DNA from 2 places in the Geobacillus sp. PK12 genome. Region 1 is predicted to be linked to the other one. Evidence: predicted binding sites of a transcription regulator. Region 1 holds the regulator's gene; the other holds the start of a gene.
What was found. The regulator NrdR, encoded in region 1, represses ribonucleotide reductase genes. The targets are predictions, from matches to a motif close to AACACNATATATNGTGTT.
Positions count from the first base shown of each region.

Region 2: ETR37_RS06810 (vitamin B12-dependent ribonucleotide reductase) is a predicted target of NrdR. The motif match lies at 3,083-3,100, and genes of this name have one in related genera.

Region 1 is NZ_SDKL01000020.1:143,200-158,352, forward strand. It holds gene ETR37_RS08955 (response regulator transcription factor) at 1-495, shown strand, start outside; gene pnpS (two-component system histidine kinase PnpS) at 488-2,236, shown strand; gene polA (DNA polymerase I) at 2,390-5,026, shown strand; gene mutM (DNA-formamidopyrimidine glycosylase) at 5,357-6,181, shown strand; gene coaE (dephospho-CoA kinase) at 6,209-6,814, shown strand; gene ETR37_RS08980 (glyceraldehyde-3-phosphate dehydrogenase) at 6,931-7,959, shown strand; gene speD (adenosylmethionine decarboxylase) at 8,274-8,648, shown strand; gene ETR37_RS08990 (aminotransferase class IV) at 8,772-9,170, shown strand; gene nrdR (transcriptional regulator NrdR) at 9,238-9,699, shown strand; gene ETR37_RS09000 (replication initiation and membrane attachment family protein) at 9,805-11,190, shown strand; gene dnaI (primosomal protein DnaI) at 11,202-12,143, shown strand; gene ytxC (putative sporulation protein YtxC) at 12,492-13,367, shown strand; T-box leader at 13,413-13,643, shown strand; gene thrS (threonine--tRNA ligase) at 13,703-15,153, shown strand, end outside.
Region 2 is NZ_SDKL01000013.1:118,945-134,097, reverse strand. It holds gene ETR37_RS06815 (glycoside hydrolase family 18 protein) at 1-294, opposite strand, end outside; gene ETR37_RS06810 (vitamin B12-dependent ribonucleotide reductase) at 424-2,997, opposite strand; gene ETR37_RS06805 (lipoate--protein ligase family protein) at 3,252-4,088, opposite strand; gene ETR37_RS06800 (rhodanese-like domain-containing protein) at 4,298-4,672, shown strand; gene ETR37_RS06795 (ROK family transcriptional regulator) at 4,729-5,916, opposite strand; gene gcvPB (aminomethyl-transferring glycine dehydrogenase subunit GcvPB) at 6,230-7,702, opposite strand; gene gcvPA (aminomethyl-transferring glycine dehydrogenase subunit GcvPA) at 7,695-9,041, opposite strand; gene gcvT (glycine cleavage system aminomethyltransferase GcvT) at 9,077-10,171, opposite strand; glycine riboswitch at 10,359-10,447, opposite strand; gene ETR37_RS06775 (DEAD/DEAH box helicase) at 10,667-12,331, shown strand; gene ETR37_RS06770 (YqhG family protein) at 12,318-13,112, shown strand; gene ETR37_RS06765 (YqzE family protein) at 13,215-13,394, opposite strand; gene comGG (competence type IV pilus minor pilin ComGG) at 13,440-13,829, opposite strand; gene comGF (competence type IV pilus minor pilin ComGF) at 13,905-14,351, opposite strand; gene ETR37_RS06750 (type II secretion system protein) at 14,330-14,656, opposite strand; gene comGD (competence type IV pilus minor pilin ComGD) at 14,640-15,077, opposite strand; gene comGC (competence type IV pilus major pilin ComGC) at 15,067-15,153, opposite strand, start outside.

The sequences.
Region 1 (15,153 bases):
CAAATCATGACGCCGATTTTAATGTTGACGGCTCGCGATGATGAATTTGACAAAGTGCTTGGTCTTGAGCTTGGCGCCGACGACTATATGACAAAGCCGTTCAGCCCGCGCGAAGTCATTGCCCGCGTCAAGGCGATTTTGCGCCGCACGGAGATCGTTCAGCCGGCGGCTGAATCGAGCGAGCGGCTTGTTGTTGGCGAGCTGGAAATTTTTCCGGAACGCTATGAAGCAACGATCGGCGGCAAGCCGCTTGAGCTGACGCCGAAAGAGTTTGAGTTGCTCCTTTATTTGGCTCGCCATAAAGGGCGGGTGTTGACGCGCGACCAGCTGCTCAGCGCCGTGTGGAACTACGAGTTTGCCGGCGATACACGCATTGTCGACGTCCATATCAGCCACTTGCGCGAGAAGATCGAAACCGATACGAAAAAACCGATGTACATTAAAACGGTGCGCGGCCTTGGCTACAAATTGGAGGAACCGAAGCGGCATGAATAGCTTCCGCACCCGCCTTTTGTTTTGGCTCGTGACGCTCATCGCCACGGTGTTGATCGCCCTCGGGCTTTTGCTCGGGCAATTGCTGAAAGATTTTTACGCCGAGACGATGAACAAACGGATGGAAAAAGAGGCCCAAGCGCTTGCGATTTTGCTTGAAAATGAACCGCTCGAGCAAATCCGCGCCGATTTGCAGGAAATGGGGAATGAGCTGTCGTCCCGCATCACCGTGCTCGATAAAGAAGAACGGGTGCGGTTTGACAGCGGTCGCGTCGCAGCGATCAGCGACAAAGACCATGAGCGCATCGTCCGCGCGATTTTGCGCAAAAAGCAGTTTCCCCGTTTTTCCGTGATTGAAAAAACAAACGACGTCTATTACTACATCGTCCCGTACGAGCGCGGTGAGCGGAGCGGGTACGTCGTTTTAAGCACACCGACGAGCTCACTCCAAAAAGTAAACGAGCAAATTTGGGGCGTGCTCACGAGCAGCCTCGGGATGGCGCTCGTTGTCATCATCGCCCTCGTCTGGAAAATCGCCAATCAATATATGAAGCCGATTGAAGAAGCGACGAAAGTGGCGTTTGAGCTGGAAAAAGGCAATTACGCCGCCCGTGTGCCCGATGGTGAATATAACGAGGCCGGGATGCTTGTGCGCTCGATCAACCGGCTGGCCCGCCATTTGCAGGAGATGAGCAGGGCGCGGGAAATTCAGACCGATCGGCTTCACACGCTCATTGAAAACGTCGGCAGCGGCCTGTTGTTTATTGACCACCGCGGACATATTTCTCTCATCAATCGGGCGTTCCAGACTCAGTTTCATCTCGATCCGTCGGATTGTTTGCACCGTCCGTACGCCGATGTGCTGCCGCATGGCGACATCGTCCGGTTTATCGATGATATTTTCATCACCGAAACGACGATGCGCCGGCATATGCGGCTGACGATTGGCATCGAGCGGAAACATTTCGATGTATACGGGGCTCCCATCATTGGCACGAACGCCGAATGGAAAGGGATTGTCGTCGTGTTTCACGACATTACGGAGCTGAAGCGTCTTGAGCAAATCCGCAAAGACTTTGTCGCCAACGTTTCGCACGAATTGAAAACGCCGGTGACGTCCATCAAAGGATTCGCCGAAACGCTATTGGATGGCGCCATGAAGGATGAAGCGGCGCTCGAACATTTTTTGACCATCATCTTAAAAGAAAGCGAACGGCTGCAAACGCTCGTTGAGGAACTGTTGGACTTGTCGAAAATCGAGCAGCACGAATTTCAGCTGCAACTCGAAGACGTGGATATCGCTCAAGTCATCGCCGAAGCGGCTGCTGTGTTTCGCCAAAAAGCGGCGGAAAAACAAATTGATTTGCATATCGAATCGCCATCCGGGCTTGTCATCCGCGGTGACAGAAATCGGATGAAGCAAATTTTGCTGAACTTGCTCGCCAACGCCATCACGTATACGCCGGAGCACGGACGGGTCGCTGTCGAGGCGGAAGAGACGGAGAAAGAAGTGCTGATCCATGTGAAAGACACCGGAATCGGCATTGAGGAAAAGGAAATCCCGCGCATTTTTGAGCGTTTTTACCGCGTCGACAAGGCGCGCAGCCGCGATTCCGGCGGAACGGGGTTGGGCCTTTCGATTGTGAAACATTTGGTTGAGGCTCACCATGGATATATTACCGTAGCGAGCAAAGTGGGGCGCGGCACCGTGTTCACGATCCATTTTCCAAAGCCGGGACGGTAGCCGGCTTCTTTTGATCATCTCCAACTGAGAAGCCTCCCATTTTTCAGCGTGAGCGTAAGCAGGGGATGAATCGGCGCCTCCCATCATGGTGGGAGAGCGTTCAAGGCAAGCCGCAGGCATGGTACAATAGGACAAGGAAGCATCCGAGGAGGGATGAGATTGAAAAAAAAGCTTGTTTTAATCGACGGCAGCAGCGTGGCGTACCGCGCCTTTTTTGCCTTGCCGCTTTTGCATAACGACAAAGGCATCCATACGAACGCCGTCTACGGGTTTACGATGATGTTGAATAAAATTTTGGCGGAAGAAGAGCCAACTCATATGCTTGTCGCGTTTGACGCCGGGAAAACGACGTTCCGGCATGAAGCGTTTCAAGAGTATAAAGGTGGGCGCCAGCAGACGCCACCGGAGCTGTCGGAGCAGTTTCCGCTGTTGCGCGAGCTGCTGAGGGCATATCGCATCCCCGCCTATGAACTCGAGAACTACGAAGCGGACGATATTATCGGAACGCTTGCCGCCCGCGCTGAGCAGGAAGGGTTTGAGGTGAAAGTCATTTCCGGCGACCGCGATCTGACCCAGCTCGCCTCCCCCCATGTGACGGTGGACATTACGAAAAAAGGGATTACCGATATCGAACCATACACGCCGGAGACGGTCCGCGAAAAATACGGCTTAACTCCGGAACAAATCGTTGATTTGAAAGGATTGATGGGCGACAAATCGGACAACATCCCCGGAGTGCCGGGCATCGGGGAAAAGACGGCGGTCAAGCTGCTCAGGCAATTCGGCACGGTCGAAAACGTGCTTGCCTCCATTGACGAGATCAAAGGCGAAAAGTTGAAAGAAACGCTGCGCCAACACCGGGAGATGGCGCTGTTAAGCAAAAAGCTCGCCGCCATTCGCCGCGACGCCCCGGTCGAGCTCTCGCTTGATGACATCGTCTATCAAGGGGAAGACCGGGAGAAAGTGGTCGCTTTATTTAAAGAGCTTGGGTTTCAATCGTTTTTAGAGAAAATGGAATCGCCGTCATCAGAAGAGGAAAAACCGCTTGCCAAGATGGCATTTACGCTTGCTGACCGCGTGACGGAGGAGATGCTTGCCGACAAGGCGGCGCTTGTCGTTGAAGTGGTCGAGGAAAATTATCATGATGCGCCGATCGTCGGCATCGCTGTGGTCAACGAACATGGACGGTTTTTCCTGCGCCCGGAGACGGCGCTTGCCGATCCGCAGTTTGTCGCCTGGCTTGGTGATGAAACGAAGAAAAAAAGCATGTTTGACTCAAAGCGCGCGGCAGTCGCCTTGAAATGGAAAGGAATTGAGCTATGCGGCGTTTCCTTTGATTTATTGCTGGCCGCCTATTTGCTTGATCCGGCGCAAGGTGTTGATGATGTAGCTGCCGCAGCCAAAATGAAGCAATACGAAGCGGTGCGCCCGGATGAAGCGGTGTATGGCAAAGGGGCGAAGCGGGCCGTGCCGGATGAGCCAGTGCTCGCCGAGCATCTCGTCCGCAAGGCGGCGGCGATTTGGGAGCTCGAACGGCCGTTTTTGGATGAGCTGCGCCGCAACGAACAAGATCGGTTGCTCGTCGAGCTCGAGCAGCCGTTGTCTTCGATTTTGGCGGAAATGGAATTTGCCGGAGTGAAAGTGGATACGAAGCGGCTCGAACAGATGGGCAAAGAGCTCGCCGAGCAGCTCGGCACGGTCGAGCAGCGCATTTATGAGCTCGCCGGCCAAGAATTCAACATCAATTCACCGAAACAGCTCGGCGTCATTTTATTTGAAAAACTGCAGCTGCCCGTCTTGAAAAAAACGAAAACCGGCTACTCCACTTCGGCGGATGTGCTTGAAAAACTTGCGCCTTATCACGAGATCGTGGAAAACATTTTGCATTACCGCCAGCTTGGCAAGTTGCAGTCGACGTATATTGAAGGATTGCTGAAAGTCGTGCGACCCGATACAAAGAAGGTGCATACGATTTTCAATCAGGCGTTGACGCAAACCGGACGGCTCAGCTCGACGGAGCCGAACTTGCAAAACATTCCGATTCGGCTTGAGGAAGGACGGAAAATCCGCCAAGCGTTCGTGCCGTCGGAGTCTGATTGGCTCATTTTCGCCGCCGACTACTCACAAATTGAGTTGCGCGTCCTCGCCCATATTGCGGAAGATGACAATTTAATGGAAGCGTTCCGCCGCGATTTGGATATCCATACGAAAACAGCGATGGACATTTTCCAAGTGAGCGAGGACGAAGTGACGCCCAACATGCGCCGTCAGGCGAAGGCGGTCAACTTTGGGATCGTTTACGGGATCAGTGATTACGGCTTGGCGCAAAACTTAAATATTTCGCGCAAAGAGGCGGCTGAATTCATCGAGCGCTACTTCGAAAGCTTCCCTGGCGTGAAGCGGTATATGGAAAACATTGTGCAAGAAGCAAAACAGAAAGGGTATGTGACGACGCTGCTGCATCGGCGCCGCTATTTGCCGGATATCACGAGCCGCAACTTCAACGTCCGCAGCTTTGCTGAACGGATGGCGATGAACACGCCGATTCAAGGGAGCGCCGCTGACATTATTAAAAAGGCGATGATCGATCTGAACGCCAGACTGAAGGAAGAGCGGCTGCAAGCGCGCCTTTTGCTGCAGGTGCATGACGAGCTCATTTTGGAGGCGCCGAAAGAAGAGATGGAGCGGCTGTGCCGGCTCGTTCCGGAAGTGATGGAGCAAGCGGTCACACTTCGCGTGCCGCTCAAAGTCGATTACCATTACGGCTCGACATGGTATGACGCGAAATAAAAAGGAGTCTTGGTGTGGATCGCCGGCACCCTTAAGAAGGCCTGTGATGGAATGAAAAAGCAGTTTCACAACGACTCTTCTCCAGTTGAGAAGCCTTGGAGCATCGAGTCGTCCTTCTCAACCAACATGGCCGATTTTGCGAAAATCAGCGTTTCTCACCGGCCTTCTAGGCAGAATCTTTCGGTGCGACGATTCTCGGCTGCAACTCGATGAATGGGAGCGAAACAGCTGCCGCCCCATGGAGAATCTTTCTCTCGGCGGATGAACCGGCGTCAATGCGAAAGCGTCGGCGGGAACGATGCAGGAAAACGGAGGAAAGGGGGGATCGCCATGCCGGAATTGCCGGAGGTGGAAACGATCCGTCGTACGCTTTTGCCGCTTATTGTCGGAAAAACGATTGAGGATGTGCGCATCTTTTGGCCGAACATCATCCGCCATCCGCGAGACCCCGAGGAGTTTGCGGCAAGAATGATCGGACAGACGGTGCGTGGTTTGGAACGGAGAGGGAAGTTTTTGAAATTCCTGCTCGACCGCGATGCACTCATTTCCCATTTGCGCATGGAAGGGCGCTACGCCGTTGCTTCTGCCCTCGAGCCGCTCGAACCGCATACGCACGTCGTGTTTTGCTTCACGGACGGCAGCGAACTCCGTTACCGCGACGTGCGCAAGTTCGGAACGATGCACGTTTATGCCAAAGAAGAAGCTGACCGCCGGCCGCCGCTTGCTGAGCTTGGGCCGGAGCCGCTTTCCCCGGCGTTTTCCCCAGCTGTATTGGCGGAGCGGGCGGTGAAAACGAAACGGTCGGTCAAAGCGTTGCTCCTTGATCAGACGGTCGTGGCTGGGTTTGGCAATATTTATGTCGACGAATCGCTGTTTCGCGCCGGCATTCTTCCCGGCCGGCCGGCTGCCTCGCTCTCCAGCAAAGAGATCGAGCGCCTGCATGAGGAAATGGTGGCGACGATCGGCGAGGCGGTCATGAAAGGGGGAAGCACGGTGCGCACGTACGTGAACACGCAAGGGGAAGCGGGTGCGTTTCAGCATAGCTTGTTCGTCTACGGACGCAAAGGAGAGCCATGCAAACGATGCGGCACGCCGATTGAAAAAACGGTCGTCGCCGGCCGCGGCACGCATTATTGCCCGCGCTGCCAGCGCTAGGCGGCGCGTAAAAAGGAGAGGAGTTCCATGACGTTGACGATCGGATTGACCGGCGGGATCGCCAGCGGCAAAAGCACGGTGAGCGCGATGATGCGCGAGCTCGGCCTTCCGGTCATTGATGCTGACGAAGCGGCGCGCGCCGTCGTCCGACCGGGGGAAGACGCCTACCGTCAGATTGTCGCCGCCTTCGGTCCGGGCATTTTGCAGACAAATGGAGAGATCGATCGGGCGAAACTCGGGGCGATCGTGTTCAACGACGAAGAAGAACGGAAAAAGCTAAACGCCATCGTTCACCCGGCGGTGCGTCAGAAAATGCTCGCGGAGAAAGAAGCGCTCGTCCGTTCCGGGGCGAAAACGGTCGTATTGGACATTCCGCTTTTATTTGAAAGCGGATTGACATCCTGGGTCGATAAAGTACTTGTCGTGTATGTTGACGATGACATCCAGCTTCGCCGGCTGATGGAGCGGAACGGGTTCACTGAGGAAGAAGCGCGCGCCCGCATTCGCGCTCAATGGCCGCTGGCGGAAAAAATGAAGCGGGCCGACGCGGTCATCAACAATAACGGAACGAGGGAAGAGACACGCCGTCAGCTGTTGGCTATTTTGAAACAATGGGACGCCTTGGAAAAATAGGCGTCTTTTTTGTTCGCTTTCAGTCATTTTGTTCTCCACATTTCCTAAAAATATGATATACTATTTATACAAATATAAGAAAATAGTATAACATATATGAGAGGAGAACAAAGTGAATGAAGGCGAAAGTGGCGATTAACGGTTTCGGACGAATCGGACGGATGGTGTTCCGGCGCGCCATCAATTCCTCTGACCTCGACATTGTGGCGGTGAACGCCAGCTATCCGCCGGAAACGTTAGCCCATTTAGTGAAATATGACTCAAACCACGGTAAATTTGACGGTGAGGTCATCGCCTTGGAAGACGGCCTGCTCGTCAACGGCAAAAAAGTGAGGCTGTTAAACTCGCGCGACCCGAAACAGCTGCCGTGGAAAGAGCTTGATATCGATATTGTGATTGAAGCGACCGGAAAATTCAACGACCGCGAAAAGGCGAGCCTTCACCTTGAGGCAGGGGCGAAGCGCGTCATTTTAACCGCCCCGGGCAAAAATGAAGATGTGACGATCGTTGTTGGCGTCAACGAGCATATGCTTGACATCGACCGCCATTTCATCATTTCGAACGCCTCGTGTACGACAAACTGTTTGGCTCCGGTCGTCAAAGTGCTCGATGAAGCGTTTGGGATTGAAAACGGCCTGATGACGACAGTTCACGCGTATACGAACGACCAAAAAAACATCGACAACCCGCATAAAGATTTGCGCCGCGCCCGCTCATGCGCGCAGTCGATCATCCCGACGACAACGGGAGCGGCGAAAGCGCTTGGCCTAGTGCTGCCGCATTTAAAAGGGAAGCTTCATGGCATGGCGCTCCGCGTCCCGACGCCGAACGTCTCGCTCGTCGACTTGGTCGTCGACTTGAAGCGCGATGTGACGGTTGATGAGGTGAACGAGGCGCTGATCCGCGCTGCCGACGGCCCATTGAAAGGCATCTTGGATTTCACGATGGAGCCGCTTGTCTCGATCGATTTCAATACGAATCCGCATTCTGCGATTATCGACGGCCTGTCGACGATGGTGATGGAAGGGCGAAAAGTGAAAGTGCTCGCTTGGTATGACAATGAATGGGGCTATTCGTGCCGCGTCGTTGATTTAGCCCATCTTGTCGCGGCCAAAATGAATGAGCGTCTCAGCGTCAATGCGTAACAGCGGTTCGATGTGAAGCGCGCCGCCTGCGCTATGGCTTTTGCGATCCGCACAAACGGATCGGGCCACGGTGCGGGCGTGGGCGCTTTTTCTCTTTTTTATGCAAAAAAATTAAAAAAGCCTGTTGCAAAAACCCCCTAAACAAAGTATACTATGTCTCGTGAACTTCTTAACGGCAAGGGTAATGTGACTACTTAAAGGGTTAGGACCTCTTAGGACTAACTTTCCCCCGTGGTAGTTATACATGCCATTTTGCAACTCACCTTCTGTTTTTTTATTTGTTTGAGAAAATTGGTTAAAGGGGGATTCTTTTCATGGACACGATGGGTCGTCACGTTATCTCGGAACTTTGGGGATGCGACTTTGACAAACTGAATGATATTGATTTTATTGAAAAAACGTTCGTTGACGCCGCGTTAAAGTCGGGAGCGGAGATTCGCGAAGTGGCGTTCCATAAATTCGCTCCGCAAGGCGTAAGCGGGGTCGTCATTATTTCGGAATCGCATTTGACGATTCACACGTTTCCCGAACACGGCTATGCGAGCATTGATGTGTATACATGCGGCCATTTAGACCCGACGATTGCCGCCGATTACATTGCCGAAATGCTGGGTGCGCAAACGCGGGAAACGATTGAACTTCCGCGCGGCATGCGCCCAATCGAAGTGAAAAAGGCGCAGGCGCTGTAATTGGATCATGATAAACCGAAAGGAGCGTAAGCGAAACGCTCCTTTTTTTGCGCCCTCGGCGGTACAACAGCGGCGAAAATCATGGTATGATGGAAGAAAAAGAATGACTAGGGAGACGTGGCAATGAGCATGTGGAAAACACTCAAATACGCCTTCACAAACCATTGTGAAACGCGGGAAAATCATGAAGATGAAGAGCTAAGAAGCCATTATTACAAAGCGACGAACCGCGCTGTGATCGATGCGGTCAAGGAGCTGCTCTCGTCGCTGCCTGGCGCCGAGCTCGTTTCTGTTTCCGAAGAGCGCGGCGAAATTTGTGCACAAACAAGGCGCGGCAAAAAGTTGTTTATCGTCGCTACCGTCATTTCCGTGCGGCCGTTTGAAACGGCGGTCGACTTTTCCGCGACGACGGAGACGAAGCTATTGCCGTTTGATTTTGGGCATAGCCGGGCGGTCATTCTCGATTTGTATCGGAAGCTCGACGCCCGCCTGCCCTATATCGGTTCCGGACTGAACAGCTAACTATATCTTGTCTGCTTTCGTCCATTCCGGTATGATAGAAAATAAGAAGATCAACGGAGTGGATGTTATGCGATGTCCTTCATGCCATCATCAAGGCACGCGCGTGCTTGACTCGCGCCCGGTTGAAGAGGGTCGTTCGATCCGCCGCCGGCGGGAGTGCGAACAGTGCCATTATCGGTTTACGACGTTTGAGCGGATCGAGGAGCCGCCGCTGATTGTTGTGAAAAAAGAGGGGACGCGCGAAGAATTTAGCCGGGAGAAAATTTTGCGCGGCTTGATCAAAGCGTGCGAGAAGCGGCCGGTGGCGCTCGAGGAGCTTGAAAAAGTGACGCAGGAAATTGAGCGCGAACTGCGCAATCAAGGCGTCTCGGAAGTGAAAAGCGAAACGATCGGCGAAATGGTGATGGAGCGCCTGTCACACATCGATGAGGTCGCCTATGTCCGCTTCGCTTCCGTCTATCGGCAGTTTAAAGATATTAATGTGTTCATTGAAGAACTGAAAGAGCTGATCAAAAAAGGGCAACGGTAAAAAGGGCTTTGGCGTTAGGCGGCAAGCCCTTTTTTTCAACGTCTTTTCGGCAGGAAAGGGGAGAGCCGGTTTGAAACGAATACGGCGAAATGGAAGGTCGGAGCGATGCAACACCATTGGAAAGAGCTGATTGCTGTCGACCGTTATACCGTGCAAAGCCGTGGGGTGTTGCAAGAGGTGGACCGTAAAGTGCTGACGCTGCTTTACCAGCCGCTCATCGGCTGCCGGGCGTTGGCGCTTTATATGACGCTTTGGGGGGAGCTTGAGCTGCTTGACGGCCAGGAAGCGACCCATCATCGGCTTATGGCGCTCATGCAGTGCGGACTGCCGGACATTTACAGCGAACGGTTGAAACTCGAAGGAATCGGGCTGCTCGACACATACGTCCACGCTAAAGAGGCGGATGAACCGAAGCTGTTTCTTTATGAGCTGCGCCCGCCGTTGGCGCCAGACCAGTTTTTCCGCGACGAGATGTTGAGCGTTTTTTTGCACCGGCAAGTCGGCCGCCACTTGTTTATCCAGCTGAGCAACTTTTTTGCCCGTCCGTCCATTGATGAAACGAAATTCACCCAGGTGACGCGGTCGTTTTCCGACGTGTTTTCGGCCGTGCCCGCTGAACAAATCGTCGCCGGCCTCAGCGAAGAAGCCGGGCCCGAGCTGCTTGAAGGGAAGGATCACATCAGGCGGGATGAGGCGTCGTATGTGCTTGATGATGATGTATTCGACTTTGAGCTGTTTTTTGCCGGCCTGTCCAAGCAGCTTGTGCCGCGCCGAGCGGTGACAGCGAAAGTGAAGGAAGCGATTAAAAAGCTGGCGTTTTTATACGGCATTCCGCCGCTTGAGATGCAAAAACTGGTCCTTGGCGTCATCGATCCGGCCTATCATATCGATATTGACGCGTTGCGCCGGGCGGCGCGCGAATGGTATGAGCTCGAACATGGCGGTGTCGAGCCGCGCCTCGTCGAACGAGTGCAGCCGCTCGCCTACCGGACGATGGAAAACATCGAACCGCGCACAAAAGAGGAGCAACTAATGAAACAGCTGGAAACAATTTCCCCGCGCCAGCTGCTGAAAGAGATTTCAGGCGGCGCTGAGCCGTCGCTTGCTGATTTGCAGCTGATCGAAGATGTGATGTTTAAGCAACAGCTGCTCCCCGGGGTTGTCAACGTGCTCATTTATTATGTCATGCTCCGGACGAATATGAAGCTGTCGAAAAAATATGTAGAAAAAATCGCCAGCCATTGGGCGCGCAAAAAGGTGAAAACCGTGAAGGAAGCCATGGAGCTGGCGAAAGAAGAGGCGAAAACATACCAAAACTGGGCGAACGAAAAGGAAAAAGGGACGCGGACGGTGCGCAAAGTCGTGCGCACGGAAATCGTCCCGGACTGGCTGAACATGGATTACAGCCAGCCGGATGATGATGATTTTGACGTCGAACAGGCGCGCAAAGAGCTTGAGGAACGGCTGAAAAAATACCGTGATGAATCATAGAGGGAAAAGCCATGGAACGAGTAAACCACCTGTTGCAGCGGTTGCTTGGCAATCAACGGTTTAAACAACGCTACGAACAAATGAAACGCTACATTTTGGAGCATCCGGACGTGCAGCCGTTTTTGCGGGCGCACGAACGGCAATTGTCGGCCGATGCGGTTGACCGCAGCTTGATGAAGCTGTATGAGTTCATCGAGCAGCACGGGAATTGCCGCCAATGTCCGGGCCTTGAGCGATGCAACAACATGCTGCCGGGGTACCATCCAAATTTGGTGGTCAACGGTGGAAGGATCGACGTTGAGTACGACCGCTGCCCAAAAAAAGTGCAGCATGACGAGCGAAAACGGCAAGAGTCGCTCATTCAAAGCATGTTCATGCCGCGCGAAATCTTGCGTGCTTCGCTCTCTGACGTCGATCTCAATGACGATGGGCGGATCAAAGCGATCCGATTTGCCGAGCGGTTTGTGGCGGAATACGAGCCAGGGAAAAAAATGAAAGGCTTGTATTTGCACGGATCGTTTGGGGTGGGCAAAACGTATTTGCTCGCCGCGATCGCCAACGAGCTGGCGAAGCGAAACGTTTCGTCGCTGATCGTCTACGTGCCCGAGCTGTTTCGTGAGATGAAACATTCGCTTCAAGACCAGACGATGAACGAAAAGCTTGATTATATCAAAAAAGTGCCGGTGCTGATGCTCGATGATCTTGGGGCGGAGGCGATGTCAAGCTGGGTGCGCGATGATGTGTTTGGCCCGATCTTGCAATACCGGATGTTTGAAAACTTGCCGACGTTTTTCACGTCGAACTTTGATATGCAGCAGCTCGCCCATCATTTGACGTATTCGCAGCGCGGCGAAGAAGAGAAGGTGAAGGCGGCGCGCATTATGGAGCGAATCCGCTATTTGGCCTATCCGATTGAAATCACTGGACCGAACCGCCGCGAGCAAAATATATAAAGGCGATTTGAAACGTTGCCGTTTGCACAGGCATGTTGATTAACCCATAAAAACTAGTTGAGCAGGTTCTGTTTCTAGCTTTTCTGCCGTAGTCGGCAAGCGGTTCGTTTGCCGACTGGGGCTGACCCAAAAGGGTAATTTCCCTTAAACAAAACACAACATATTGTTTCTTAATTTAATTGTTTTATGCCTGTATACGGTAATAAGAAAGGGTGTCCCGATCCTTTTGGGGCACCCTCTCCTCGAACAATGAACGCCGCTAAGCTTTGTGGTTTTTTAGTCTAAACAGCCCGTTGTCCCCATATATATAAACCAAGCATGCCTTTCGGGCTAAAGGGGGGACAGCGGGTGATCGAAATCCATTTTGACGAGGCAAGCGAGGCGGAAAAATTGGTTGGGCTGCTAGATCACCGGCAACCGGATGACGGTCCGCTGTTTCATGCCGCTTATGACGGGAACAAAACCGTGGCGGTTTACATACAGGGCGAGGAGAAGCGTGTGCTTGAGGAGCATATCATCCCAGCGATGACGGCGTTTATGCAGGAGGTGATGGAAGACCGGCTGCTGCTATCCATCATTGCCAATGTTTTTTATTTCCGCGACGTCGAAGAACAGCAGCAAATTTTGGCCCTCGCTCATTCATTTTTGGACGGCGAGCGGCGCGATTACCGGAAAAGCGCGGCGTTTGCCGCCTCGCGCACCGTGATGTTGCGCGACGCTTTTGCCTCCTTTTTGCGCGACGGCTTGTCATTTTCGTTTTCTTCGTTCGTTACGTTCCGGTTAAAGCCGTATATGGAGCGCCTCCAACATTATGTCGAGCTGGCGATTGATGAATACAAGCTGGAGCAGGAGTATCAAAATTTTGTGCAAATGCTGCGCGACTGCCTGGCTGGCCGGACGCCGCAATGGCCGCGCCTGTATTTGGTGCACGATCCGCCGCACTTCGTATTTTACGACAGCGAGCGGCGGGAGCTGTCGGCGGCGGAAGTGAGACAGTTGATCGACCGCCATCTCGTCTTCAGCCAGCCGATGTATATTGATGCATCGGTGCTCGCTCCGCTTGTCTCGCTCGCTCCGGCGGAAATTGAGCTGTACACCGATCATCCGGATGACGGCATGGTGCAGACACTGCAAAACGTGTTTCAAGAACGGCTGATCGTCTGCCGCCGCGCCGATTTTTCCCGCTTGTTTGCCGCCAACGCTGGAAATGGGGGAGAAGCTTGATTTTTCCTGCTGTTTTCGCTATAATGACGTCATGAATATGGATGAATACAAGCGATGACGAGGACATGGGCGCATTTTTACGGTTTCCAGAGAGGGAAGGCAGCGGCTGGAACCTTCCTAACACGAAAAATGCGCTTACCCCCTCAGAGCTGCGGCAGCGAACGCAACGCCCAGTAGTTGCCGCCGGTGGACGACCGTTATTCTTGTTGAGCCATGGCATGGCGAGGCGTTGCCATGGGAAGAAGGGTGGAACCACGATGAAAACTCGTCCCTTTAGGAGGGAGGAGTTTTTTTATTTTTCCATTTTCATCATCATGACAAAGGAGTGATTGCCAATGCCAGACGTCATTCGCATCACGTTCCCAGATGGGGCGGAAAAGGAGTTTCCGAAGGGGACGACGACGGAAGACATCGCTGCCTCGATCAGCCCGGGGCTGAAGAAAAAAGCGATCGCCGGCAAACTGAACGGCCGGTTCGTTGATTTGCGCACGCCGCTTCACGAAGATGGCGAGCTTGTCATCATTACCCAAGACATGCCGGAGGCGCTTGACATTTTGCGCCATAGCACCGCCCACTTAATGGCGCAGGCGATCAAGCGGCTGTATGGCAACGTCAAGCTCGGCGTCGGTCCGGTCATTGAAAACGGCTTTTACTATGATATCGACATGGAGCGTAAGCTGACGCCAGACGACCTCTCGAAAATCGAAGCGGAAATGCGCAAGATTGTCAAAGAAAATTTGGACATCGTCCGCAAAGAAGTGAGCCGCGAAGAAGCCATCCGGCTGTATGAAGAAATCGGCGATGAGTTGAAGCTCGAGTTGATCGCCGATATTCCGGAAGGCGAGCCGATTTCGATTTATGAGCAAGGCGAGTTTTTCGACCTTTGCCGCGGCGTGCACGTGCCGTCGACTGGAAAAATCAAAGAGTTCAAGCTGCTCAGCATCTCGGGGGCCTACTGGCGCGGCGACAGCAACAACAAAATGCTGCAGCGCATCTACGGCACGGCCTTTTTCAAAAAGGAAGACTTGGATCGTTATTTGCGCCTGCTTGAAGAAGCGAAAGAGCGCGATCACCGCAAATTAGGCAAAGAGCTTGAGCTGTTTACGACATCGCAACAAGTCGGACAAGGCTTGCCGCTATGGCTGCCGAAAGGAGCGACGATCCGCCGCATTATCGAACGGTACATCGTCGACAAAGAAGTGGCGCTCGGATACGATCATGTCTACACACCGGTGCTCGGCAGCGTCGAGCTGTACAAGACATCGGGCCATTGGGACCATTACAAAGAAAACATGTTCCCGCCGATGGAGATGGACAACGAAGAACTTGTGCTTCGTCCGATGAACTGCCCGCACCATATGATGATTTACAAAAGCAAGCTGCACAGCTACCGCGAGCTGCCGATCCGCATCGCCGAGCTCGGCACGATGCACCGCTATGAAATGTCTGGAGCGCTTACCGGCCTGCAGCGCGTCCGCGGCATGACGCTCAACGACGCCCACATTTTCGTGCGCCCGGACCAAATCAAAGACGAGTTCAAGCGCGTCGTCAACTTGATTTTGGAAGTCTATAAGGATTTCGGCATTGAGGAATACTCGTTCCGCTTGTCTTACCGCGATCCGCATGACAAAGAAAAATATTACGATGACGATGAAATGTGGGAAAAAGCCCAACGCATGCTGCGGGAAGCCATGGACGAGCTCGGCCTCGACTACTACGAAGCGGAAGGGGAAGCGGCGTTTTACGGGCCGAAGCTCGATGTGCAAGTGCGCACGGCGCTTGGCAA
Region 2 (15,153 bases), on a different contig from region 1:
GCGCGCTGGGATGAACAACGTTGTCCCTGGATAAAGGAGCGACGGATTCGTGATCCGGTTCGCCTGTATAATCGCTTCGACCGCCACTCCATACTGGCGCGCAATTTGCCATAACGTTTCCCCTGTGCGGACCGTATGGTAACGATATGGAACCGGGATGACGAGCGCTTGGCCAACGGCTAGCCGGTTCGGGTCGCTCAGTTCATTGGCGGCGACAATCCGCTCGAGTGGAACGCCGTAACGCTGAGCCAACTGCCAAAGCGTCTCCCCGCGCTTTACGACATGAACAATCATGACGCTCCCCCTTTCGTTCCCTCCTTTTACCACTATATTTTGGCTTTTGCCTTTTATGTAAAAAAAAAAAAACGCCGGTTCCTCTACGGAAACCAGCGTTTCATCCATTCAAACCCATTCGTATCGCCATTACAGGCCGCACTTCAGCTGCGCGCCGCAGTTGGTGCACGTGTTGCAGCCGCCGATCTCTTCGATCGTCCCTTCGCGGCAAATCGGGCAAATATTGCCGATTTCGGAACCGATTGTCACATCGGTGGCGCGCACATCTTGAATCGTATCAACGAGCACGACGGGGCGTTTCGTCTCTTTTTCCTCGAGCTCCTCTGGAAGCAGTTCAAGTTGCTCTTCAATCCGATTCTCCTCAGCCTTTAACGTCAACACTTGTGCATCGCGGCTGCCGTCGACATAGACGGTTCCGCCTTTCGCACCGCAACGCCATAAACGCTCGTACACTTTTTGCACTTGCTCGACGGTGTAGCCCTTCGGCGCGTTGACCGTTTTCGACAAGCTCGAGTCGACCCAACGTTGAATGATGCACTGCACATCGGCGTGCGCTTCCGGCGGCAAGTCCATCGCCGTCACAAACCAAGGCGGCAAGTGGTTCGGGTCGGCTTCCGGGTGTTTGTCCAAATATTCTTGGACGATGTCCGCTTTCACTTCGATAAATTTGCCCAAGCGCCCGCTCCGGTAGTACGAGAACGAGAAGTACGGCTCAAGCCCGGTTGAGACGCCGACCATCGTTCCCGTCGATCCTGTCGGCGCCACCGTCAGCAAGTGCGAGTTGCGGATGCCGTATTTCAAAATATCTTGACGAATATCTTCCGGCATCCGTTTCATGTAGCCGGTGTTGATGAACGCTTCACGCAGCTTGCGCGTCTCTTCCTCCGTTTCGCCGACAAGAAACGGGAAGCTGCCTTTTTCTTTCGCCAGCTCGATCGATGCCCGGTATGCGGTCGTGGCGATCGTGCGGAACAGCTCATCGACAAGCTGGTTTCCTTCCTCAGAGCCGTACGCTTTTTCGCAGTAAATGAGCAAGTCTGCAAGCCCCATGACGCCAAGGCCGATGCGGCGCTCGCCGAGCGCTTGTTTTTTGTTTTCCTCAAGGAAGTACGGCGTGGCGTCAATGACGTTGTCTTGCATCCGCACCCCGATTTCGACCGTGCGTTTCAGTTTTTCGTAGTCCACGACCTTCCGTTCTTTGTCGACCATGTTCGCCAAGTTAATGGCGGCCAGATTGCACACCGAATACGGTGCCAACGGTTGTTCCCCGCACGGGTTGGTCGCAACGACTTTTTGCCCGTACGCGCGGGCGTTCGTCATTTCGTTGGCGTTGTCGATGAAGAAAATGCCCGGCTCGGCCGAATACGTCGCGCAAATGTTGATCAGCTTCCACAGTTCGCGGGCACGGATTTTCCGGTAGACGCGGACGCGATAGCCCATTTTCTCCCATTCGCGTACATCGCCGACTTCATGCCATTTTTCGTTGTAAATGCGCATTTCCTCTTCGGAATAGGTTTCCACGTCCGGGAAGCGGAGCGCGTATTCTTCGTCCTTTTCGACCGCTTCCATGAACTCTTTCGTCAAGCAGACGGAAATGTTCGCACCGGTCAAAAAGTCTGGGTTGTGCACCGTATATGTACCGCCGGTGCGCAGTTTTTCTTCGGCGTCTTTGATGATGTCTTCGGTGAAACCGCCGTAGTCAGGCGCGTTCTTGTATCGGACGATCGCTTCGTACATCGCCCGCTCCCGCTCGGTGAGCGGCGTAAATTTCAGTTTGTCGCGCGCTGCTTTTTTGATGCCTTCGTCTTCCATATTTTCGAGCAGGTAGCGCAAAATGCGCGGGTTTTGCATTTTCGAGACGATGAATTCGATAATGTCCGGGTGCCAGTCGGCAAGCATAATCATTTGGGCGCCGCGGCGGGAGCCACCTTGCTCGACAAGGTGGGTCAGCTTCGCAATATCGTCAAGCCACGAGACCGACCCGGACGATTTGCCGTTCACCCCGCGCGCAAGCGTATGGCGCGGCCGCAATGTCGAGCCGTTCGTCCCAACGCCGCCGCCGCGGCTCATGATTTCCATCACCTGCTTCCGATGTTCGGAAATTCCTTCGCGCGAGTCTTTCACAAACGGCATCACATAGCAGTTGAAATACGTCACTTCCTTGCCCGAACCCGCCCCGTACAACACGCGGCCGGCCGGAACAAAATTCAAGCTTGCGAGCTCTTGATAAAACTTTTCGAACCACTCTTTCCGCTTTTCTTCCGTCTTTTCCACCGCCGCCAGCCCGGTCGCATTGCGCTTGGCGATTTGCTCATAGAAAATCTCGAGCGGCTTATCAATAATGTCGAGCGACCGAACCACAATGCCGGTCTCCGCCTCTTCCCCTTCGAGCACGTGCCGGTATTCGTCTTCAATCAACACGCGCGCCTTTTTCGCCTCCCAATCGATGTCGACGATAAACCCGAGCCCTCGTGCCGGGAATTTCGGATCCTCCTTGATCGTCAACACGACGAAGTCGCCCGGTGTGAGCGTCAGCTTCTCCGTATCTTTGAATGAATACCGGTCAAGCATGACCAAACGGGATACGCCTTTATGGGTGATGTGCATATCCGGCGTAATCGGATGCACTTGCGGAAATAGGCGGATATCCTCGTTCAGCTTGTCAATATTGATCTTCATTTTTTCGGATGACGCCACCGTCATTCTCCTATCTCTCCTCTTTTATATAATCTCTCATGTTTTTGGCAAAGTTGTCCTGTCTTCTCTACCTTACCATATCAAACAGAAAAAAACAATATATAGTATGATTTTTTATGAAAATCATACTATATATTGTTAAAGAGAACAAATGATTTCATTTTGTCAAGCAAAAAAAAACAAAACACGGCGAAAAGCGGAGAAAAACGGGGGAGTGCCGCTGTTTTTGCCGGAAAACGAACGATTTACCGCGTCGCTGCTCAGCGCTTGAAGTTCCATTCGTCGCTTTCGTATTTCGTCCGCGCCAGCTCTTCGACGTACGCCCGCTCTTCGGCGGTGAGCGTGTACGGTTCCAATACGATGTTCAATCCTTTTTCAAATCCTTTGTAAAACGCCTCTTTCGCTTCCTCGATCGTCACCGTGCGGCTCGTCAACTCATTGATCGCGACCGCCTTCTTTTTAAAATCGCGCTGCAGACGCTCTTTCACCCGCTCGTTTGGATATTTAAACAAGCTGAACAGCAAGTCTTCGTCCAAATCGAGCAAAATCGAACCATGCTGCAAAATGACGCCTTTTTGCCGCGTTTGCGCGCTGCCGGCGATTTTCCGCCCCTCAACGACAAGTTCGTACCATGACGGCGCGTCAAAACAAACAGCCGAACGCGGGCTGCGCAAATCGGCTTTCTCTTCTTCTGTCCTCGGCACGGCAAAATACGCATCCAATCCAAGATAACGAAATCCCTCTAAAATGCCTTGGGAAATGACGCGGTATGCTTCCGTCACCGTCTTCGGCATCGCCGGGTGCGACTCGGAGACGATCACGCTGTATGTCAATTCTTTATCGTGCAGGACGCCGCGCCCGCCGGTCGGCCGACGGACAAAGCCGAGGCCGTGCCGTTTGACCGCCTCTAAATCAATTTCTTTCTCCACTTTTTGAAAATAACCAATCGACAACGTCGGCGGATTCCAGCCATAAAAGCGGATCGTCGGCGGAATTTTGCCTTCGCTGTGCCAATCGAGAAGCGCCTCATCGAGCGCCATATTGAACGCCGGCGGGCAATAGCCGGAATCGATAAAGCGCCATACTTCTTTTGCCATCGTTCCACCTTCTCTATTGTTCCATACTCTAAACGCTGCGGCGGCTTGTCGACCACCGCCAAGGGGCGGGACGCTTTTGGCCGCCTTTATTAGTTTAGCAAACAACGCCGGTGAAGGAAAGAAAAATGGCATCACGAAAACCTCTTTGCTTCCCGGCGGCGACTTTATATAATAGGAAATAGCAGACGAAGCGAAAGGAGGCATGACGGGTGGAAGCATTGCTCATTATTCTCGGCGCAATCATCGTGTATTCCGTCATTACGTACTTCTGGCAGAAGAGAATTGTCAAAGCATTGACAGAGGAAGAGTTCCGCGCCGGTTATCGAAAAGCGCAACTCGTCGACGTCCGCGAACCGGATGAGTTTGCGGCTGGACATATTTTAGGGGCTCGCAACATCCCGCTCACGCAGCTTCGCATGCGCATGAAAGAATTGCGCAAAGACCAGCCGATCTATTTGTACTGCCAAAACGGACTGCGCAGCGGGCGAGCCGCGCAAATGCTCTACCGAAAAGGATACCGCGACTTGTACCATTTAAAAGGCGGATTTAAAACATGGACCGGGAAAGTGAAGAAAAAAGCGTAGCCCGTTAACCAAAAAGGCGCTCTGCCCAAACAGGCAGGCGCCTCTTTTCGCATGCGCTAGACCGCCGCAAATTCCGGCGGCAGGACGACCGCCTCAAGCACCGAAGCAGCCGCGCCGATGGCGCAGCTTTTCTCTTTCAGCTTGGAGGAGATGATGGACGGCTCGCTTTCTTTTTTGACGAGAATTCGCTTTCTCACTTCTTGGCGCGCCGGACCGATCACATACTCGCCCGCTTGGGCAATCGGACCGCCGATGATGACTGCTTCTGGATTGTACGCATAAATCACCTGCAACAATCCAACGCCGAGATAGCGCCCCGTTTCCTCCAAAATGCGCGCCAACTGTTCATCGCTTTCTGCTGCCAACGCCATCGCAGCGATGGAAAAGCGTTCATCGAGCCATTCGGAACGCCCTTCTTCAGCCAAACGGCGTTCAATGTATTTTTCCGACGCATACATTTCCCAGCAGCCGATGTTGCCGCAGCTGCAGCGAATGCCGTTGACATCGATCGTATGATGGCCGATTTCACCAGCTAGGCCGCTGACACCCCGATAGAGCTGATGGTGAAGAACGACGCCGGCGCCAATGCCGATTCCGGCGCTGATGTAAACAAAGTGGGCGAACTCGTTGCCGGCGCCGAACCACTTTTCTCCAAGCGCCGCCAGTTTCGCCTCATTCTCGACAATGACAGGACGCTCAGGCCACCGTTGCCGCAAAACAGCCGCCAAGGCGACATCGTCCCAGCGCAAGTTCGGAGCAAACACAACGGTCCCGCTTTCGGTATGGACGACGCCCGGCACGCCGATGCCGATTCCCATCACGCCGTACGGCGTCGCCGGCGCCCGGCGGATGGCCGCCTCGATGAGCTCCATCATTTCGCCGATGATCGCCTCCTGCCCTTCAGACGGGCGGAACGAACGCCGTTGCTCCCAAAGAATGTCCGCGTTTAAATTGGTCAACACGGCATACAAATAGTTCACCCCCAGCTCAACGCCGATAAGCGAGCCGGCGTCGGCGTTGAAGCGAAGCATGAGCGGCCGGCGCCCGCCGGTTGACTCGCCGATTCCGCTTTCATGGACGAAATGCTCGGCGATCAGTTCGTCAACAAGCGCGGAGACAGTGGCCTTGTTCAATCCGGTTGTCTTGGCGATATCGGCGCGCGAAATCGGATGCTGGTCGCGAATCAATTTTAAGACGAGCTGTTTATTCATTTTTTTTACAAGAGAAATGTTTCCTGTCCGCACGTCTCTGTCATCCTTTTCATTTGATTGATCGAATGTGTCTTGCGAAAGGGCAGGGGCGCCTCGCTATTATGGCGGTTGCTGCATCCGTCGATTCCTGCCGTGTTCGACTCTTGACCATCAGCTTTTTCGCCCAAGCCGTCGGGCGCCCGTGCACCGACTGTTAAGGCTAACTTCTCCATATGGACACATGCTTTTTCTTTCTTGATCTTAGTTTATATAATAAACTAATTCAACATTTCTGTCAATGACTCATCCGTCGTACAAAGAAACGGCCCGCTCCGTTAGGGAGCGAGCGCTCATCAATGCTCAAACATCAGTTGTCGCTATGTTTTGGTTTTTGATAGCGCAAAATCGGCTTGCGCGCCGCGGTCGTTTCATCAAGTCGCTTCACAACGGTCGTATGCGGCGCTTCTTGAACGATTTCCGGATTTTCCTCCGCCTCTTTGGCGATTTGGATCATGGCGTCAATAAACGCGTCGAGCGTCTCTTTCGACTCCGTCTCCGTCGGCTCGATCATCATGCATTCTTCAACGATGAGCGGGAAGTAAATCGTCGGCGGATGAAACCCGAAATCAAGCAGTCGCTTGGCGATGTCGAGCGTTCTGACACCGAGTTTCTTTTGCCGGCGGCCAGAGAGAACGAACTCGTGCTTGCAATGGCGGTCATACGGCAAATCGTAATACTCAGCAAGCCGACGCATCATATAGTTGGCGTTTAACACCGCATATTCGCTCACCGCTTTTAAGCCGTCCGGCCCCATCGAGCGGATGTACGTGTACGCCCGAACATTGATGCCGAAATTGCCGTAAAACGGCTTGACGCGGCCGATCGATTGCGGACGGTCATCATCAAGGTAATAACCGTTTTCCCCTTTTTCGATGACCGGCTTCGGCAAAAACGGAACGAGGTCGGCTTTCACCCCGACCGGGCCCGAGCCTGGGCCTCCGCCGCCATGCGGGCCGGTGAACGTTTTATGCAAGTTCAAATGAACAACGTCAAAGCCCATGTCCCCCGGGCGCGCCTTGCCAAGAATCGCGTTTAAATTCGCGCCGTCATAATACAGCTTGCCGCCGGCTTTGTGGACGATTTCGGCCATTTCGACAATATGCTCTTCAAACAGCCCGAGTGTGTTCGGATTCGTGAGCATAAGCGCCGCTGTATCCGGACCGACGACGCGCTTTAAGTCCTCTAAATCGACAAGTCCATCGGCGGTCGATTTGACCGTCACCGTCTCAAAACCCGCGACCGTTGCCGACGCCGGGTTCGTGCCGTGCGCTGAATCCGGGACGATCACTTTCGTCCGGTTGAAGTCGCCGTTTGCTTCATGGTAAGCACGGATCATCATCAGCCCGGTCCATTCGCCGTGGGCGCCGGCCGCCGGTTGCAAGGTGACCGCATCCATGCCTGTGATTTCTTTTAAATGCTCTTGCAAGTCGTACATCAACTCAAGCGCCCCTTGCACCGTTTTCTCTGGCTGAAGCGGATGAATGTGGGCAAACCCGGCGAGGCGGGCGACGTTTTCATTGATTTTCGGATTGTATTTCATCGTGCACGACCCGAGCGGGTAAAACCCGGAATCGACGCCGTGGTTTCGTTTCGAGAGCGCCGTATAATGGCGCATTAAGTCAAGCTCCGACACTTCCGGGAGCTCCGGCTCTTCAGTGCGAAGATAATCGGCCGGCACGAGCTCGCTGACATCGACAGCCGGCACGTCAAGCGCTGGCAGGCTGTAGGCGATGCGCCCCGGCTTGCTTCGTTCGAAAATAAGCGGTTGATCGTTACGCATGGCCATCCCCCAATTCATTGACAAACCGATCGATTTCTTCTTTTGTCCGCAGTTCGGTGACAGCAACAAGCATATGACCGGCAAGCTCCGGATAGTCAGCCCCAAGGTCATAGCCGCCGATGATTCCTTTTTCGAGCAGGCGATCGTTCACATCAGAAACCGGCCGTCCAAGCCGGATGACAAACTCGTTGAAAAACGGACCGGCAAACGGCGACGACAGTCCGCGCTTTTCAAGTTCCACCTTCGCATAATGCGCTTTTTGAATATTCATCGCCGCCATTTCTTTCACGCCCCGCTTGCCAAGCGCCGACAGCGCAACGGAAGCGGCCAAGGCGTTTAACGCTTGATTGGAGCAAATGTTGGATGTCGCCTTATCGCGGCGGATGTGCTGTTCGCGCGCTTGAAGCGTCAAGACAAACCCGCGGCGCCCGTCCTCATCGGTCGTCTGCCCGACAAGACGGCCTGGAATTTTGCGCATGAGCGGCGCTTTGACAGCGAAATAGCCGCAATGCGGGCCGCCAAATTGCGTCGGGATGCCAAATGGCTGCATGTCGCCGACCACAATGTCGGCGCCAAACGCTCCGGGTGGAGTCAACACACCAAGCGCCAATGGGTTGCTGGCGACGACAAACAAACTTTTCTTTTCATGCGCAAGCGGCGCGATCGCTTTCAGCGGCTCGATTTGACCAAAAAAGTTCGGGTATTGGACGACAACGCACGCCACATCATCCCCCATTTCCGCTTCAAGCGCCTTAAGATCGGTGATGCCGCCGTCATACGGAATTTCTTTCACTTCGAGCTTCTGTCCTTTGGCGTACGTGCGCACGACTTCCCGATATTGCGGATGAACGGCGGTCGAGATGAGCACTTTCTTCCGCTTCGTATGCGCGGCGCTAAGAAGCACCGCTTCGGCAAGCGCCGTGCCGCCGTCGTACATCGACGAGTTGGCGACATCCATGCCGGTCAACTCGCACACCATCGTTTGAAACTCAAAAATCGCCTGCAGCTCGCCTTGGGAAATTTCCGGTTGATACGGCGTATAGGCCGTATAAAATTCAGAGCGCGACAGGACATGGTCGACGACAGCCGGAATATAATGGTCGTACACCCCGGCTCCTAAAAAGGAAACGTATTGTTTTACGCTGGCGTTTTTTTCCGCTAAGGCCGCAAGCTCTTTCCACAGCTCCGGCTCGGATTTGGCCGGTTTCACCTTCAGCTCGCCGCGGAAGCGGACTTGTTCTGGAATATCGGCAAACAAGTCGTCAATCGAGGCAACGCCGATCGTCTTCAGCATCTCCTGTTTGTCTTCTTCCGTCATCGGCAAATAACGATGGAGCACTGCGTTTTTCCCCTTTCCTTGTCGCTTTGGAATCGTCACTTGGCCCGCCTGTAAAACGGAATCGGCACGATGTTCGCTTTCAGCCGCTTGCCGCGGATGTCCACCTCCACCTCCCGGCCGATGGCAGCCACATCCGCTTTCACCAAGGCCAAGCCGATGTTTTTCTTCAGCGTCGGCGACTGCGTGCCGGTCGTGACGAACCCGACCTCTTCGCCGTCGGCAAATACAAGGTATCCGTGGCGCGGAATGCCTCTGTCGATCATTTCAATGCCGACGAGCCGGCGCGGCGGCCCTTCCTCTTTTTGCCGTTTCAATACAGCTTGACCGATAAACGGCGGCTCTTTTTCCGTTTTGACGGCAAAACCAAGCCCGGCTTCAACTGGTGAAATCGAGTCGGACAGCTCTTGACCGTAAAGCGGCAGGCATGCTTCAAAGCGGAGCGTATCGCGCGCCCCCAGTCCGCATGGGAGAACGCTGTCACGAGCTCCGGCCGCTAGGATCGCCTCCCATAGCGCGGCGGCGTCTTCCGCTTTACAATATAGCTCAAACCCGTCTTCCCCCGTATAGCCGGTGCGCGAAACGAGCGCCTTCACGCCCGAGACTTCGACGCCGTCAGCGAATGAAAACGGGCGCAGCGCCGCCAAATCAAAATCCGTCAATCGCTGCAAGACGCGCTCCGCTGCCGGCCCTTGCAAGGCAAGCTGAGCCGTTTCGGACGATACATCTTGAAGCTCGACGTCGCCCTCAACATGCCCGCTTAGCCAAGCGAAGTCTTTTTCCGTATTCGCCGCGTTGACGACCAGCAAGTAGTCATTCTCTCCTTTTTGATAGATGAGCAAATCATCGACTGTGCCGCCGTCCTCATAGCACATGAGCGTATATTGCGCCCGGCCGGGCCGCAGTTTGGCGACGTCATTGGTCATGAGCTTTTGCAAAAACGCGAGGCTCCCACGGCCGCGGACGACAATTTCCCCCATATGGGAGACGTCAAACAGCCCGGCGCGCGTTCTTACAGCCTCATGTTCTTCCTTTATGCTGGAAAACTGCACCGGCATTTCCCAGCCGCCAAATTCAATCGTTTTGGCGCCGTAACGGGCGTACACCGAGAATAGGGGCGTGCGCTTTAGCATCTGATTCCCTCCTTTGATCCACGTCACACAAAAAAGGACAGACTTCCCCCTATCAACAAGTAAGGGGGCTCTGTCCTGGCACCTGAAAGTTTCCCGCCGGCCCGTTTGGCGCGTCCGTTCGCGGTCCATGGGGCCGATCGGTTTCCTCTTGGGTGGCCTGCGTGAACGCAGGCGCTCTCCAGAGCTGCGTCAAGCAAGAGTCTTTTTGCCTGAGAGATTCGCGTTTCCGCTTGCTCCTTCGGCGCTACATTCCGTAGTCTCTCCCCTTGCCGTCATCCGCCCATCAATAAATTGTTTCCATATCGGGCATACTAACAAACACCCTGATCAACGAGTCATGAGAATGTTCTAAATTTATACTACCATCAATCACAGTCAAAGGGCAATAGGAAATAATCGAACTTTCATGGCAATTAGTCATAATAATGTTCTTGTTTTATCCAACATACCACATGCAATCTATATAAACATTCGCAACAAGGGAAGGGGATCGCCATGAACATTGACCTTGAAATGGATGAAACATGGAAGGAGGAATTTTTGGCACGCGTCGAAAAAGACGGTCCGTGGGCGAGCTGGGAAATGTACGAACTGGCGCTTGAGGCCGCCCATCATTTAAGCGTCCCAGAATTTCATGGCTTGCAGGCGCCCAAACACCTGCCCCACTTGACGATCCTTCCGCACCAGCTTGAAGTGGCGCGCCGCGTCGTCGAGGAGATGAACGGCAAAGCCATTTTGGCGGATGAAGTCGGGCTTGGAAAAACGATCGAGGCCGGGCTCGTCTTAAAAGAATATATGATTCGCGGCCTTGTGAAAAAAGCGCTGATTCTCGTTCCCGCCTCCCTTGTTTCGCAATGGGTGAGAGAGTTGAACGAAAAATTTTTCATCCCGGCCGTCCAGCAGAAAAAGAGCTACGTCTGGGAGCAGTGCGATATCGTCGTTTCCTCGATCGACACGGCGAAAAAACCGCCGCACCGTGACATCATCTACGGGCAGTCGTACGACATGATCATCATCGACGAGGCGCACAAACTGAAAAATAACAAAACGAAAAACTACGAGTTTGTGCAAAATTTAAAAAAGAAGTTTTGTTTGCTCCTGACAGCGACGCCGATCCAAAACCGGATCGAAGAAATTTTCAACCTCGTCTCGCTGTTGAAACCCGGCCATTTAGGCAGCTCGGAACAGTTTGCCAAAACGTACGGAAAAACGCGGGCCGTACAGACGAACGACCATTTAAAAGCGCTCGTCAACAAAGTGATGATCCGCAACCGCCGCGCCGATACGCCGATCGAATGGGCGAAGCGCCACGTTGAACCGGTGCTGATCGAGTTTACGAATGAGGAACGGGAACTGTATGAAGCGGTCAAGGCGCTCCGCCGCGAATCGTTCGCCGGCTCGTTTTCGCTCATCACGCTTCTTCGCGAGGCGTGCAGCAGCCGCGAGGCGCTGTTTCTCACGATCAAAAACATGATCGATAAATGCAGCGGAGCGGTTCCAGAGCCGCTTGAACGCGTATTGGAAAAAATCAACGCCGTCAAGACGAATTCAAAGGCTGAAAAAGCGCTCGAGCTCATCCGTTCCATTCATGACAAAGTCATTATTTTCACGGAATACCGGGCGACGCAGCTTTACTTGCAATGGTTTTTAAAGCAGCACGGCATCTCGTCCGTTCCGTTTCGCGGCGGCTTCCGGCGCGGCAAAAAAGACTGGATGCAGGAACTGTTTAAACACCACGCCCAAGTGTTCATCGCCACCGAGGCGGGCGGCGAGGGCATCAACTTGCAGTTTTGCCGCTATGTCATCAACTACGACTTGCCGTGGAACCCGATGCGCCTTGAGCAGCGAATCGGCCGCGTCCACCGGCTCGGGCAGACGGATGACGTCTACATTTATAACTTCGCTGTCAAACAGACGGTCGAAGAACATATTTTAACGCTTCTGTACGAAAAAATCCGCCTGTTCGAACGAGTCGTCGGCGAGCTGGACGACATTTTGGCGAAAATGAACCTCGCCAACCTGGAGCGCTACTTCGAAGACGCCTTCGTTCATTCACGGAGCGAAGGGGAGATGAAAATCAAAATGGAAAACATCGTCGCGATGATCGAGCTGGCGGAGCAGCTCGGAAAGGAAGGAGGAGAGCGGCATGCAGCAACATGAAATCCGCCGCTTTGTCGAACGCTATTTTGCCGCCAACGGCTGCACGTTTGTGGAAGCAAGCGACGACTACCTCACCGTGCAGCTGACGGCAGAAATGGACAAAGAGCTGATGAATCGGCCGTTTTACTGGCATTATATTGAACGGACAGGCGGCGTCCCGCAGCCGATGCGACTGACGCTCATCACCCGCGCGAGCGAGCGGACGGACAAACTCAAAGGCGAGCGCCTCCATTTCGGCGCTCCCCGGCTGCACCAGCTGTTCCGCTCAGCGCAAAAACGCGGCAGCTTCATCCGCCTGTATGAGGAGCCAAGCGCGCCTTTGGACGGCAACGCCGCCCTCCATCCATGGCTCGGCATGAACGTCACGATTTCGTACGAATGCGACCGAAAAAAAGATGAAATCGTCTCCCTTGGTCTTCACCTCATTAGCGGAACGATCGTCGAGTCGTTTCATGAGCGGATGCGCGAGCGACGGCTGACGCCGAAAATCCCTGATTACTGTTTCACCATCTCCCCGCTCATTAAGCCGAGAAGCGGCATCGGCCGTCTCGAGCAATACATACGCAGCCGCATCGCCGCCGACAACCATGCGTGGGCGGATGAGGCGCGCCGACGCTGGGCCGACGATTTGGCGTTGCTTGATGAATTTTACAAAGACTGCGAAGAAAAGCCGGAGTGCTATTATATTGAGAAGGAAGCGTTGGAAAAGCAGTACAAGCCGCGCATCACCGTTTCCGTCATCAACGGCGGACTGTTTTATTTGCTGCCCCGCTCATCGTGAATCAACTCCGGGATGGGTCCATCCGGCTCACAGCGCTCAAACCGACGAACCCCCTTCCGTCGGCACGAAAACCGCCCGCCGGCCTAGGCCAGCGGGCGGCTGCTACGGGCGGCGCCGAAACAGCAAGCGAAGCGAAAGCGGCACCATGCCAAACAATCGGTATGAAAGCGGAAGCTGCTCTTGTTTCCGCACCTGACGCCGCTGCCTCCGCTCCTCTTTCGGCAAGTCCATGTAGGCGACAAATTGTTGGGTGACAAACTTGACATAATCATTGACCGCCATCAAATCCCCCCTTTTTTCTTTTAGTTTTTCCGCTTCTTTCCTCTTTTAACCGTTTTGCTCGCTCCATTCGACAATATGAAGCGCCGGAAGCGTGACAGTAAACATGACAGCGCGCCTCAGCCCAGAGGCCGAACGGATGGACAAAGAAACCCGAACGTGCGCTGCATCTTCCCGCACCCACCGGTAGGCGGCCATTCCGCGCGGATAGGTCCATTCCCCAGCCTCTCCCGCGGTCGACGGATCTGCTGATGCGATGCGTTCTTTTACGTCAAACACGGCCATCTGCACAAGCTCGTCCGCCTCGGCTGCCTGCCGGGCCGCATAAGCCGCCTGTCGTTCCGCTTCATAGAGGAGCAAGACATGCATGACAGAAAAGACAAGCAACAAAGAAACAACAGCCACAATCGGAAACATGACGCCATCTTGTCGACCCATTTCCCCTTCCCCTCGTTTTTCCAGTCTAAAAGGGGGAAGCGGCGGTCAAGGGGGTCTCACCGTACAAGCCGCCCGCTAAAACGCCCGCGCCACAAACGCCTCGCAAACGGTGCCGTCATCAGCCGTCACTTGCAAAAATATCCCGCGTGCGCCGGCGCGGTACGAAACAGTGCGCACATGACGGAGCGCCGTTTCATTGCCAGCGCCGTCCACCTGGCGGATCAGTTCGGCTCTTGACGCAACAACAGAAAAACTGACCGTCTCACCGCTCCATTTTTGCAAATAGAGGACACGGCCGCCAGTCGACCATTGCTTCGTTTCATTCAGCTCGATTTCCAGCTGTTGCACAAACAGCCGCCATTCCAATCGGGAAAACGCGTCCGTCGGCTCCGGAGCCAGCAAGCGGACGGACAACAGCGCCGGAACGGCCGCCGCCACCGCCATCGCAGCCGCCAGCGCCAACAGTGCTTCGATCATCGTAAACCCGTTTTCTTTTGCCGCTACCGCTTGCCATACCCGCACCGCTCCATCTCGCGGCCGGCGTAATCGTTCCAACGCACGCATACTTTCCACATTCGCCCCCCTTCATCGCTCGCTTGCAGCCGAAATACCGTGCGCCCGTCGGCAATGGTGGTTTCTCCGACAAGCGGCTCCTCATACAGCGCGATGGCCAACAGCCGGCGCGCTTTCTCCTCGAGAATGAGGCTGTTGCGCTCTTGCGCCATTTGCGTCAACAGCGGGAGAAGAACGGCCGCTGTCGTCCATAGCAGCGCCAAAGCGAACAACGCTTCAACAAGCAAAAATCCGCCGCTACATTTTTTGCACATAAAATCGCCCTTTCCCCAGCAAAAAGGTGACTTTATACGTCATTGGGCCACCCCCTATCCAAATGGTTCCAGCCCGTTCAATGTTGCCGTTGTCGGTAAAGATGAGCGGATTGCGCAGCGTGCCGAGCCGAAACCGCCACGGAGAAGGGAGCGAACGAGCGACAACCTGCCGGCCGCTCGCTGCATCAATCGCCTTGTACCCAGCGCCACCGTCGGTAAAAAAAACCGCTACATTCACCCGCCGGGCGATGGCATGCTGCTGCGCGCCATACAAATCCGCGCGCAGCACAGCCAGCATATACATCTCCTCTTGATGGCGCACAGCGCCGCCAAGCGTCGGAACAGCCAGCCCGGCAAGCACGAGCACCACCGAGAAAACGATCAGCATCTCAAGCAGCGTAAACCCGCCGTTACGAGCCACTTTCACTCACATCGCCGTTCGTGCTGATTTGGATCGCATGACCGTTCGGACATTTGTCCGACTTGATATAGCGGCC